DNA from 3 places in the Streptomyces sp. LARHCF249 genome. Region 3 is predicted to be linked to each of the others. Evidence: riboswitches for the same ligand, from Rfam matches in the RefSeq annotation. Region 3 holds a riboswitch; each other region holds the start of a gene.
What was found. Region 3 has a riboswitch for cobalamin ahead of ACIPUC_RS21965 (ribonucleoside-diphosphate reductase subunit alpha). Riboswitches for the same ligand answer to the same signal wherever they lie in the genome.
Positions count from the first base shown of each region.

Region 1: linked by a shared signal. The riboswitch ahead of ACIPUC_RS23045 (energy-coupling factor ABC transporter permease) and the one ahead of ACIPUC_RS21965 (ribonucleoside-diphosphate reductase subunit alpha) in region 3 are both predicted to bind cobalamin.
Region 2: linked by a shared signal. The riboswitch ahead of ACIPUC_RS31205 (cobalamin biosynthesis protein) and the one ahead of ACIPUC_RS21965 (ribonucleoside-diphosphate reductase subunit alpha) in region 3 are both predicted to bind cobalamin.

Region 1 is NZ_JBIXJQ010000007.1:449,448-453,713, forward strand. Features, by position in the region: gene ACIPUC_RS23030 (ATP-binding cassette domain-containing protein) at 1-551, opposite strand, end outside; gene cbiQ (cobalt ECF transporter T component CbiQ) at 548-1,297, opposite strand; gene ACIPUC_RS23040 (energy-coupling factor ABC transporter substrate-binding protein) at 1,301-1,645, opposite strand; gene ACIPUC_RS23045 (energy-coupling factor ABC transporter permease) at 1,645-2,340, opposite strand; cobalamin riboswitch at 2,370-2,567, opposite strand; gene ACIPUC_RS23050 (flavodoxin family protein) at 2,747-3,532, shown strand; gene ACIPUC_RS23055 (AMIN-like domain-containing (lipo)protein) at 3,578-4,084, opposite strand; gene ACIPUC_RS23060 (hypothetical protein) at 4,254-4,266, shown strand, end outside.
Region 2 is NZ_JBIXJQ010000013.1:157,636-161,901, reverse strand. Features, by position in the region: gene ACIPUC_RS31215 (anion permease) at 1-1,260, shown strand, start outside; gene ACIPUC_RS31210 (hypothetical protein) at 1,289-1,510, shown strand; cobalamin riboswitch at 1,618-1,768, shown strand; gene ACIPUC_RS31205 (cobalamin biosynthesis protein) at 1,806-2,765, shown strand; partial or broken gene ACIPUC_RS31200 (cobyric acid synthase) at 2,762-4,266, shown strand, end outside.
Region 3 is NZ_JBIXJQ010000007.1:218,307-222,572, reverse strand. Features, by position in the region: gene ACIPUC_RS21980 (CstA-like transporter-associated (seleno)protein) at 1-88, shown strand, start outside; gene ACIPUC_RS21975 (Uma2 family endonuclease) at 143-727, opposite strand; gene ACIPUC_RS21970 (GNAT family N-acetyltransferase) at 806-1,300, shown strand; adenosylcobalamin-variant (AdoCbl-variant) riboswitch at 1,365-1,441, shown strand; gene ACIPUC_RS21965 (ribonucleoside-diphosphate reductase subunit alpha) at 1,595-3,982, shown strand; gene ACIPUC_RS21960 (ribonucleotide-diphosphate reductase subunit beta) at 3,982-4,266, shown strand, end outside.

The DNA.
Region 1 (4,266 bases), 230 kb from region 3:
GCCAGGACCTCCAGCAACCGCTCCTGGCCGTCCGGGTCCAGACCGGCCGTCGGCTCGTCCAGGATCAGCACCCGCGGAGCCATCGCCACCGCCCCCGCGATCGCCGCGCGCTTGCGCTGCCCGTACGAGAGGAGGTGGGTCGGCCGGTCCCGCAGCGCCGTGATGTCCAGCGCGGCGAGGGCGGAATCGACCCGCTCGCGGACCTCCGCGACCCCCAGGCCCAGGTTCATCGGCCCGAAGGAGACGTCCTGTTCCACCGAGGCCGCGAACAGCTGGTCGTCCGGGTCCTGCACGACGAGCTGGACCGCCGTCCGCAGCCGGGTCAGGCCGGCCCGGCCGTACGTCACCACCGTGCCGTCGAGGTGCAGCGCGCCCGTGCCCGGCTTCAGGCCGCCGCTCAGCAGCCGCATCAGCGTGGTCTTGCCGCTGCCGTTGCGGCCGAGCAGGACCAGCGCCCGGCCCTCGGGGATCCCGAAGTCCAACCCGGAGAGCACGGCGGGCCCGTCCTCGTACGCGTAGCCCGCGCCCACCAGTTCCACCAACGGCCTCACAGGTACAGCTCCTTCAGCACGAGAGTGACGGCGGCCAGCCCGGTCAGCAGTGCGCCGGACCAGGTCAGGAACCGCCAGGACAGCGGGGACTCGGGGACCAGCACCCGCAGCGCGCCGTCGTAGCCCCGCCCGGCGAGGCCCGACTGGAGCCGCGCCGCGCGGTCGAAGGCCCGTACGAACGAGGTCGCGGCGAGCCCGGCCGCCGAACGCCACGCCGCGGCCCGGCCGGTGGTGCCGAGCCGGGCCGCCTGGGCCTGGCGGATCCGGGTGAGGGAGTCGAGCAGCAGGAACCCGATCCGGTACATGACCAGGGCGACGTCCACCACCGGGGCCGGGACCCCCGCCCGCACCAGCCGCGGCAGTACGTCCGAGACCGGGGTGGTGAAGGCGAACAGCAGCACGCCGAGCGAGGCCGCCGAGGTGCGCAGCAGCAGCTCGGCGGCCTGCCGGGGGCCGTCCGGGGCCAGCGAGACGAACCCGGCCGGCCCGCCCACGGCGACCAGCAGCGGCAGCGCCCCGGTGAAGCAGAAGCCGAGCGGGATCCGGAAGGCCCGCCACAGCTGCCGCCCGGCGACCCCGGCGGGCCCGAGGAGCACGCACAGGGTGGCCGCGCCGACGAGCGGCCCGCCGGGCCAGGGCGGCAGGCACACCGCGGTGACCGTCAGCCCGATTCCCAGCAGTGCCTTCTCCAGCGGATGGCGGTGGCGCCAGCGGCTGCTGTGCGCCGCCGCGTCGATCGGCAGCACCGGCTACGACTCCGTGGCGGGAGCCTCGGCGGCTGCCCTGGCCTCCGCGGCGGCCGCGCCCTGGCGGCGGCCCCTGCGGACGCCGAAGTAGTACGCGAGCACGCCCGCGCCCAGCGCCGCCTGCAGGGAGAACAGCGCCGACTCGATCTCGGCGGAGGGCGGTTCGTACAGCGGCGTGAACCACGGCTCGTAGTCCGGCTGGAGCTCGGTGATGGCCGCCTCGGCCTGTCCGTCGGCGCCGGTGAACGGCTCCTCCTTGTCGTCCCCCAGCCCCAGCGCGAGCGGGAGGACGGCCAGCGCCGCCACCAGGAGCACCAGCAGGGAGTTGATCTTCGCGTTCCTGGTCATCAGGCCGTCGCCTTCCGCTGCTTCTCGGATCCGGTGAGCTTGGCAACGCCCAGCCGGACCAGGTCCGACTTGCTGGACTGCATCAGCAGGCGCATCACGAGCACGGTCAGCAGTCCCTCGCTCACCGCGAGCGGGATCTGGGTGAGCGCGAAGATCTCCGCGAACTTCACCAGCGCGCCGGTGAACCCGGTCGCCGCGTCGGGGAAGGCCAGCGCCAGCTGGACGGAGGTCACGCAGTAGGTGACCAGGTCGGCGAAGAACGCGCCGAAGAACACCGCCGCCATCAGCGGCAGGTCGAACTTCCGCAGCAGCCGGTATACGGCGTAGCCCGCCCAGGGCCCGGCGACCGCCATCGAGAAGACGTTGGCGCCGAGGGTGGTGAGCCCGCCGTGTGCCAGCAGCAGCGCCTGGAAGAGCAGGGTGATCGTGCCGAGCACCGCCATGATCGGCGGCCTGAAGAGGATGGCCCCGAGGCCGGTTCCGGTGGGGTGGGAGCAACTTCCCGTCACCGAAGGGATCTTCAGGGCGGACAGGACGAACGTGAACGCGCCCGAGGCGCCGAGCAGGAGCGTGCTCTCGGGATTGGCCTTCACCTCGCGGGTGAGGGCCCGGACGCCGTGGACGACGAAGGGGGCGGACGCGGCGGCCCAGGCGGCCGCGTGCAACGGGGGTAGGAACCCCTCGGCTATATGCATGAGTGGGGAGACCTCTCCAGCACCTCGTGGATGGACAACGCGCCCCGGCCGGTCTCCTGGCTCACGGGTGCTGATGCCCGGGCTCCGCCTTCCCGGGGCCGTGCGGTGTCCCGCGCGGGCCCAGTGGCTTCCCGCAAGGGGTGTGGAGCCGGACTTCCCGATCACAGTGGCGAGGGCCGCACCGGTTTCCCACCGGTTTCCCGAACACCAAGGCCCGCTGACCCTAGTCGGACGCACGGACCGGTAACAACCCGCCTCGAACGGGCCACGAGACGGCCGGATCCCATGTGCCGGTCAGCGGCCGCGGCCACGCCGGCGCCATCCGCGCCAACGGCACCCGCCCGCGGGTGAGTTCGCGGCTCCGGCGACGGCCGGACGGGGCCCGTCCCGCCGCGTCGTCCCGCTCATGCGGCCGGGACGGGCCCCGTACGGGCGCGGCCCGGTGGCGGCCCCGGGCGGCCCCGCACAGGCTGGGACCGTGGCTGCCGACTACGACTACTCAGACCTGACCGCCGTCTACGTGAACTGCACGCTCAAGCGCTCGCCCGAGACGAGCAACACCGACGGGCTGATCGAGAAGAGCCGTGCGGTCATGGCCGCGGCGGGCGCCCGGACCTCGCTGGTCCGCGCCGTCGACCACGACATCGCGACCGGCGTCTGGCCGGACATGACCGAGCACGGCTGGGAGAGCGACCAGTGGCCGGTCCTCTACAGCCAGATCATGGACGCCGACATCCTCGTCCTCTGCGGCCCGATCTGGCTCGGCGACAACAGCTCCGTGATGAAGCAGGTCATCGAGCGGCTCTACGCCTGCTCCTCGCTCCTGAACGAGAGCGGGCAGTACGCCTACTACGGGCGCGTCGGCGGCGCGCTGATCACCGGCAACGAGGACGGCGTCAAACACTGCTCCATGAACATCCTCTACAGCCTCCAGCACCTCGGGTACGCGATCCCGCCGCAGGCCGACGCCGGCTGGATCGGCGAGGCCGGGCCGGGGCCCTCCTACCTCGACCCGGGCTCGGGCGGCCCCGAGAACGACTTCACCAACCGCAACACCGCCTTCATGTCGTGGAACCTGATGCACCTGGCCGCCCTGCTGAAGCGCTCGGGCGGCATCCCGGCCCACGGGAACCAGCGCTCGCTGTGGGACGCCGGCTGCCGCTTCGACTTCCCGAACCCCGAACACCGGTAGCGGCCCGGGCCGGGCAAGGGCCCGGGCCTGTCGGACGGGCAGGGTTCAGTGCGCGATGTCCACGACGAACCGCTCCGGTGAGTGCAGGGCGTAGGCGCGGTAGTACGGCAGGGTGTCGAAGGCGGCGCCGAAGGTCACGTACCCCTCGAAGTCACCGGTCAGGGCGAGACCCTTGAGCTTGCTGAGGTAGATCTTCTGGAGCCTGGGTCCCTGGTAGGTGCTCTCCCCCGCGTCGGTGTGCGCGGCGGCGGGGTTGAGGCGGATCTCCAGGAAGTACTTCCCGGCCAGCGGCACGGGTTTGCCGGACCCGTCGTAGATCAGCTGCGGGACGGGAGTGACGGTGACCGTGGGGACGTACCCCTGCGTGTCGATGACGATCCGGTCGTACGTGGCGTGCCCGCCCCAGCGGGCGTTGACGACGAGCGGGGTCTGGGTCTGGGCGGTGGCGGCGGTGGCGGTGGTGGCGGCCGAGGCAGGCGCGGCGAACGAGAGGCAGGCGGCGAGCAGAGCGCCGGATGCCAGGGCCACGAACTGCCGGAGACGTGCGTGGATCATGACGTCCCCTCGATTCTCGAGAGACGGGGACTTGTGACACAGCCTAGGACGCCGCCGTGGACCTCGCAGTTCCACTTCCTGTCCGGCTTTTTCGCCGGTGCGCAACGGCCTTTGATGGCAGGGTGGTTGAGTGGAGAACCGGCCCCGCTCGACAGGAGAGAACCGGATGCGTCGTCCCC
Region 2 (4,266 bases), on a different contig from region 3:
ATAACGCTTCTCCTCGGGATCGTGATCATCACCGCTCTCGTGTTCGACTTCACGAACGGTTTCCACGACACAGCCAACGCGATGGCTACCACCATCTCGACCGGCGCCCTCAAGCCCAAGACGGCGGTGGCCATGTCCGCCGTGCTCAACCTCGTCGGAGCTTTCCTGTCCGTGGAGGTCGCCAAGACGATCTCCAAGGGCCTGGTCAACGAGGAAGGCATCCAGCCAGAGGTGATCTTCGCCGCCCTGGTCGGCGCGATCCTCTGGAACCTCCTCACCTGGCTGGTCGGCCTCCCCTCCAGCTCTTCGCACGCCCTGATGGGCGGCCTGATCGGTGCCGCGGTCGCCTCGGCCGGCCTCGGCGCGGTCAACGGCGACACGCTCGTCACCAAGGTGCTGATCCCGGCGATCGCGGCCCCGCTCGTCGCCGGTTTGGCGGCGATGCTGGCCACGAAGGTCACGTACAAGTTCGGCAACAAGGTCGGCGAGAAGACCTCGGCCAAGGGCTACCGCGCCGGTCAGATCGCCTCGGCCGGACTCGTCTCCCTCGCGCACGGCACCAACGACGCGCAGAAGACGATGGGCATCATCACCCTGGCGCTCATCGCGGGCGGCGCGATCGCGCCCGACGCGAACCCGCCGGTGTGGGTCATCCTCTCCGCCGGTCTCGCGATCGCGCTCGGCACCTACCTGGGCGGCTGGCGCATCATCCGCACCATGGGCAAGGGCCTGACCGACCTGCAGCCGCAGCAGGGCTTCGCCGCCCAGACCTCGGCCGCCACGGTCATCCTGGCCTCCTCGAACCTCGGCTTCTCGCTCTCCACCACCCACTCGTGCTCCGGCGCGGTCATGGGTGCGGGCCTGGGCCGCAAGGGCGGTGTGGTCCGCTGGTCCACCGCGACCCGCATGTTCATCGCCTGGGGCCTGACCCTGCCGGCCGCCGCCCTCGTCTCGGCGGGCGCCGAGCTGGTCATGCGCACCGGTGACGTCGGCATCGCCGCCGTCACGGTCTTCCTGGTCGGCTCCTGCCTCGCCATCTGGTTCATCTCGCGCCGCCAGGTCATCGACCACACCAACGTCAACGACGTGCCGGCGGCCGGCACCGAGGAGCCGGGTGTCGTCACCACGGCGATCGCGGCCGTCACCGTCCCGCCGACCGTCGCCGCGGCCGGTACGACCGCCGCCGTGACCGACGAGGACCTCAAGGCCACCATCCCGGCCTCGACCGCGACGCCTGCGGCTCCGGCCGCGGCGGTCTGACCCCGAGAACGACAGAGGAATCAGCGGTATGAAGATCGACTGGGAAGCACTCGGCTCCGTGTTCGGAGTCAGCCTCTCCGCCACCGTCGCCCTCGTGGCCCTGTTCACCCTCGGCCTGGTGGGCCTGTCCAAGCACGAGGCCGCCACCGAGCAGGGCGGCGCGGCCACCCTGGCCCGCAGCGGCGCGTACGCCTGCTTCGCGCTCTGCGCGGCGGCCGTGGCGTACGGGATCTACCTGATCGTCGTCTGAGACGTCACGCGTGAAGGCTCCCCCCGGGTTTCTCCCGGGGGGAGCTTTCGCGTACCCCGCCGCCTCCCGGCCGCCGCACCGCCGCAGGTCAACGGCGAGTTGACGGGCATTCGCGGTGCGTGGTGGACTGCCCGAGCCAACACGGCGGCATGGAGAGGAAGTCCGGTGCGAATCCGGCGCGGTCCCGCCACTGTCACCGGGGCACTCGGCCGAGTGCGACCCGGGAGCCAGGAACTCTCGCCACCGGACACGTCGAACCAGGGCGCGGACCCTGAGTGAGGACATACCTGCCACCATGCGTGCCGATCGCGTCTTCGCGTACGGCGTCACGGCGGGCCTGATCGGCGACCGGATCCTGGGGGATCCGCGCCGAGGGCACCCCGTGGCCGCCTTCGGACGAGCCGCCGCCGCAGTCGAACGCGCCCTGTGGCGCGACGACCGCGCCCGCGGCCTCCTGCACACCCTGGTCTGCGCCGGGGGCGCGGCCGCCGCCGGCGCGCTGGGCGCCCGCGCCGTGCGCTCCCGGCCCGCGGCCGCCCGTATCGCCCTGACCGCCGCCGCCACCTGGGCCGTCGTCGGCGGCACTTCGCTGGGCCGCGAGGCCCGCGCCATCGGCGGCGCGCTGGCCGCCGGGGACGCCGAGGTGGCCCGGGAGCGGCTGCCGCACCTGTGCGGGCGCGACCCGCACGCCCTGGACGAGCAGCAGATGGCCCGCGCCGTCGTGGAGTCGGTCGCGGAGAACACCTCCGACGCGGTGGTCGGTGCCCTGGTGTGGGGCGCCGTCGCCGGGGTCCCCGGACTGCTGGCCTTCCGCGCCGTGAACACCCTGGACGCGATGGTCGGCCACAAGTCCCCCCGCTACCTTCGCTACGGCTGGGCCTCGGCCCGGCTCGACGACCTGGCTGGCTGGCCGGGCGCCCGGCTGACCGCGCTGGCCGCCGTACTGGCCGGTCCCGACCGGCGGGGAGCCGTACGGGCCTGGCGTGCGGACGCCGCCGAGCACCCGAGCCCGAACGCCGGCCCCGTGGAGGCATCCTTCGCGGGGGCGCTCGGCGTACGGCTGGGCGGCACCCTGGCGTACGGGGGGCGGGTCGAGCACCGGGCGGTGCTGAACGGCGAGGCGGGGCGGCCGGTGGAGGTCGCGGACATCGAGCGGGCGGTACGGCTGTCGCGGCAGGTGACCTGGCTGGCGCTCGGGGCCTGTGTGGCGGCCCGGACGCTGGTCTCGCGTACATCACGGAGGGGGCGCGCATGAGCGGCGCGAAGCGCGGCGGCGGACTGCTGGTCGCGGGAACCACATCGGACGCGGGCAAGAGCGTGGTCACGGCGGGCATCTGCCGCTGGCTGGCCCGCCAGGGCGTGAAGGTGGCGCCCTTCAAGGCGCAGAACATGTCGCTGAACTCCTTCGTGACCCTGGAGGGCGCCGAGATCGGCCGCGCCCAGGCCATGCAGGCCCAGGCGGCCGGCGTGGAGCCGACCGCGCTGATGAACCCGGTCCTGCTCAAGCCGGGCAGCGACCGCAGCAGCCAGGTGGTGCTGCTGGGCAGGCCGGTGGGCGAGATGAGCGCCCGCGGCTACCACGGGGGCAGGCAGGAGCAGTTGCTCGGCATCGTCACGGACTGCCTGGAGCAGCTGCGGGGCACGTATGACGCCGTGATCTGCGAAGGGGCGGGGAGTCCGGCCGAGATCAACCTGCGCCGGACCGACATCGTGAACATGGGCATCGCGCGGGCCGCGCGGTTCCCGGTGGTCGTGGTCGGGGACATCGACCGGGGCGGGGTCTTCGCCTCCTTCTTCGGTACGACGGCTCTGCTGTCGGCGCAGGACCAGTCGCTGATCGCCGGATACCTGGTCAACAAGTTCCGCGGTGACGTCACGCTGCTGGAGCCGGGCATGGAGATGCTGCGCGGCCTGACCGGGCGGGCCACGTACGGGGTCCTGCCGTTCCAGCACGGGCTGGGCATCGACGAGGAGGACGGGCTCCGGGTCTCCCTGCGGGGAGCGGTACGGGAGTCCGTGGTGGCGCCGCCCGTGGGCGAGGACGTGCTGCGGGTCGCGGTGTGCGCGGTGCCGCTGATGTCGAACTTCACGGACGTCGACGCGCTCGCGGCGGAGCCGGGGGTGGTCGTGCGGTTCGTGGACCGGGCCGAGGAACTGGCCGACGCGGACCTCGTCGTCGTGCCGGGGACGCGCGGGACGGTCAGGGCGCTGGAGTGGCTGCGGGAGCGCGGGCTCGCGGACGCGCTGCTGCGGCGGGCCGCCGAGGGGCGGCCGGTGCTGGGCATCTGCGGCGGGTTCCAGGTCCTCGGCGAGCACATCGAGGACGAGGTCGAATCGCGGGCCGGGTCGGTGGACGGGCTCGGGCTGCTGCCGGTGCGCGTCCGCTTCGACCGGGAGAAGACCCTGGCGCGGCCGGCGGGTTCGGCGCTGGGCGAGGAGGTCTCCGGCTACGAGATCCACCACGGGGTGGCCGAAGTCCTGGGCGGGTCCCCCTTCCTGGACGGCTGCCGGGTCGGGTCGGTGTGGGGGACGCACTGGCACGGGTCGCTGGAGTCGGACGGCTTCCGCCGGGCGTTCCTCCGCGAGGTGGCCTCGGCTGCGGGCCGCCGCTTCGTCCCGGCCCCGGACACCTCGTTCGCCGCCCTGCGGGAGGAGCAGCTGGACCTGCTGGGCGACCTGATCGAGGAGCACGCCGACACCGCTGCGCTGCTGAGCCTGATCGAGGGCGGTGCCCCTGCCGGCCTCCCCTTCCTCCC
Region 3 (4,266 bases):
CGCGCAGGTCATGACCCGCCGCGCCTTCGAACGCGCCCGCACGGACGCCCGCGAGGCGGATCCCCGCGAGGGCTTCGGCTGCTGCTGAGCCCCTCGCACACCGAAGGCCCCGCCGCGTTCTGCGGCGGGGCCTTCGGGTCGTTCAGCGCACCCAGTCCTTGAGGGGCTCGGTCTGGAGGGTGATGCCGACGGGCTCGGGGAGCGCGATGTCCGTTCCGTACGGCACGATGTGGATGCTCTCGTACCGACGGCCGTTGGGCTGGCTGTAGACGGAGACCTCACACTTGGCCCGGTCGATCAGCAGGTAGACGGGAATGCCTGTCTCGGCGTAGGCCCTGGGCTTCTCGACATGGTCCCTACGGTGGGTGTCGGAGTCCCACGAGGTCACCTCGACGACCATGAGAATCGGAGCGGGATCCACCCAGTCGCCCTGCCCTACGAACGCATGGGACGGCGCCAGCACCGCGTCCGGGATAGCCCGTCCTTCCCGGTATTCCTGGGCGGTGATCCCCTGCGCTCCGTGCAACCAGAGCTCCGGCCGGTGCTGCATGCAGATCCGGGTGAGCCACTGGATGATCATCTGGTGGTCGCCATCCGGCATGGCCTTGCTCCTGATTACCCCGTCGATGAATTCGAGCCGCGTTCCCTCCCTCTCGCGCGCCGCTATCCGTGCGACGGCTTCGAAGTCCTCAGTCAGCATGTGCGGACGTTCGGTCATCACGGTCATGCCTCGCTCACCTTCATCGACGGTGCTGTCTCCGACGATAGCGCCGGGCACCGACACCCGTCCGGCACACTCGACCCCATGGACATAGTGATCAGGGCGGCCCGGCCCGCCGAGTACGAGCAGCTGGGGGAGATCACCGCGCAGGCCTACGTGGGCGACGGCCTCCTCGGCTCCGGTGAGGCGTTCTACGCGAAGGTCCTGCGCGATGTCGCCGGGCGGGCCGCCGACGGGGAGGTGCTCGTGGCCGTCGAGCAGGGGACCGTCCTCGGCGGGGTGACCTTCGCCCCGCCCGGGAGTCCGCTGTGCGACATCGCCGGGCCCGGCGAGGCCGAGTTCCGGATGCTGGCCGTCTCCCGCGAGGCCCGCGGACGCGGCGCCGGCGAGGCCCTGGTGCGCGCCTGCATGGCCCGCGCACGGGAGCTGAAGGGGGTCACGCACCTGGTGCTGTCCACCCAGCGCGGCATGACGGGGGCCCAGCGGATCTACGAGCGGCTCGGGTTCATCCGGACGCCGGAGCGGGACTGGGCGCCCGTTCCCGGGCTGACCTTGCTCACGTACCGTCTGGAGCTGTAGACGCACCGACACAACATGTGGGGGGTCGCTCATCCGCGGCCCCCCACATGTATGCTCAAGCCTGCTGTCGCCGCAGGGGAATCCGGTGTGAATCCGGAACTGTCCCGCAACGGTATGAAAAGTCCGAGGACCTGCCGACAGCGCATCCGGCTCGACCGAACCGGGTGCCGATACGTCCGGGCCTCGCGGTTGGGCCGGTGGACGCCATGCGGTCGACGCGTTCCCGTCACGCCCGCATGCGCCTCCCCGTGCCCGCCCGCCGTCGACCGGGCCGAGCGAGGGAGAGCTCCCGCCGTGACCATCGCGCCTTCCGCACCGCGCGCCGAGTCCGTTTCTGGCGACAACACCGAGGGCCCGGGGGCCACGCTGCTGCGTACCCTCACCGAACTGACGGCGGACCTCCCCGACACCGACCCCGGCCGCGTCGCCGCCGCCGCACTGCGCGGCCGCAGCTCCGCCGCCGACGAGGCCGAACTGCGCGGGCTGGCCACCGAGGCCGCCGCCGGCCTGATCTCCGAGGACCCCGCGTACTCGAAGCTCGCCGCCCGGCTGCTGACGCTGGCCGTCCGCGACGAGGCCGCCGGCCAGGGCGCCACCTCCTTCTCCGCGTCCGTCGAGGTCGGGCACCGCGAGGGGCTCATCGCCGACCGCACGGCCGAGTTCGTACGGGCCCACACGGCCCGCCTGGACGCGCTGGTGGAGCACACCCTCGCCGAGGGCGCCGACGACCGCTTCGGCTTCTTCGGCCTGCGCACCCTGCACAGCCGCTACCTGCTGCGCCACCCGATCACCCGCCAGGTCATCGAGACCCCGCAGCACTTCATGCTGCGCGTGGCCTGCGGCCTCGCCGCCGACGAGTCCGTCCCGGCCGTCGAGGAAGTGGCCTCGCTGTACCGGCTGATGAGCCGCCTCGACTACCTGCCGTCCTCCCCCACGCTCTTCAACTCCGGCACCCGGCACCCGCAGATGTCCTCCTGCTACCTGCTGGACTCCCCGCTGGACGAGCTCGACTCGATCTACGACCGCTACCACCAGGTCGCCCGCCTCTCCAAGCACGCCGGCGGCATCGGTCTCTCGTACTCCCGCATCCGCTCCCGCGGTTCGCTGATCCGCGGCACCAACGGCCACTCCAACGGCATCGTGCCGTTCCTGAAGACCCTCGACGCCTCCGTCGCCGCCGTGAACCAGGGCGGCCGCCGCAAGGGCGCCGCCGCCGTCTACCTGGAGACCTGGCACGCGGACATCGAGGAGTTCCTGGAGCTCCGCGACAACACCGGTGAGGACCAGCGCCGTACGCACAACCTGAACCTGGCGCACTGGGTGCCGGACGAGTTCATGCGCCGCGTGAACGCCGACGCCGACTGGTCGCTGTTCTCCCCGGCCGACGTGCCCGAGCTCGTCGACCTGTGGGGCGATGACTTCGACGCCGCCTACCGCAAGGCCGAGGCTGCGGGCCTCGCCCGCAAGACCATGCCCGCCCGCGACCTGTACGGCCGGATGATGCGCACCCTCGCGCAGACCGGCCAGGGCTGGATGACCTTCAAGGACGCCTCCAACCGCACGGCGAACCAGACCGCCGAGCCGGGCACCGTCGTCCACTCCTCCAACCTGTGCACCGAGATCATCGAGGTCACCGACGACGGCGAGACGGCCGTCTGCAACCTCGGCTCGGTCAACATGGGCGCCTTCGTGGTGGACGGGGAGATCGACTGGGAGCGCCTGGACGAGACCGTCCGCACCGCCGTGACCTTCCTCGACCGCGTGGTGGACATCAACTTCTACCCGACCGAGCAGGCCGGCCGCTCCAACGCCCGCTGGCGCCCGGTGGGCCTGGGCGCGATGGGCCTCCAGGACGTCTTCTTCAAGCTGAAGCTGCCCTTCGACTCCCCCGAGGCGAAGGCCCTGTCCACCAAGCTCTCCGAGCGCATCATGCTGGCCGCGTACGAGGCCTCCTGCGACCTCGCCGAGCGCAGCGGCCCGCTGCCGGCCTGGGAGCAGACCCGCACCGCCCGCGGCGTCCTGCACCCGGACCACTACGACGCGGAGCTGAACTGGCCGGAGCGCTGGGACGCGCTGCGCGCCCGCGTCGCGAAGACCGGCATGCGCAATTCGCTGCTGCTGGCCATCGCCCCGACGGCGACGATCGCCTCGATCGCCGGCGTGTACGAGTGCATCGAGCCGCAGGTCTCCAACCTCTTCAAGCGCGAGACGCTGAGCGGCGAGTTCCTCCAGGTCAACGCGTACCTGGTGGACGAGCTGAAGCAGCTCGGCGTGTGGGACGCCCAGACCCGCGAGGCGCTGCGCGAGTCCAGCGGCTCCGTCCAGGGCTTCGGCTGGATCCCGGCCGAGGTGCGCGAGCTGTACCGCACGGCGTGGGAGATCCCGCAGCGCGGTCTGATCGACATGGCGGCGGCCCGTACCCCGTTCCTGGACCAGTCGCAGTCGCTGAACCTGTTCCTGGAGACGCCCACCATCGGCAAGCTCAGCTCGATGTACGCGTACGCCTGGAAGCAGGGTCTGAAGACCACGTACTACCTGCGCTCGCGCCCGGCGACGAAGATCGCCCGCGCCGCGTCCGGCTCCGCCGTCCCGGCCGCCGCCGCTCCGCTCCCGCAGGCCGTCGACGCCGACGCACTGGCCTGCTCCCTTGAGAACCCCGAGTCCTGCGAGGCCTGCCAGTAATGAGCACCACCCAGTCCGCCAAGAACCTCCTGGACCCGGGCTTCGAGCTCACGCTCCGCCCCATGCGCTACCCGGACTTCTACGAGCGCTACCGGGACGCGATCAAGAACACCTGGACGGTGGAGGAGGTCGACCTCCACTCGGACGTCGCCGACCTGGCGAAGCTGACGCCGGCCGAGCAGCACATGATCGGCCGTCTGGTCGCGTTCTTCGCGACGGGCGACTCGATCGTCTCGAACAACCTGGTGCTGACGCTGTACAAGCACATCAACTCCCCGGAGGCG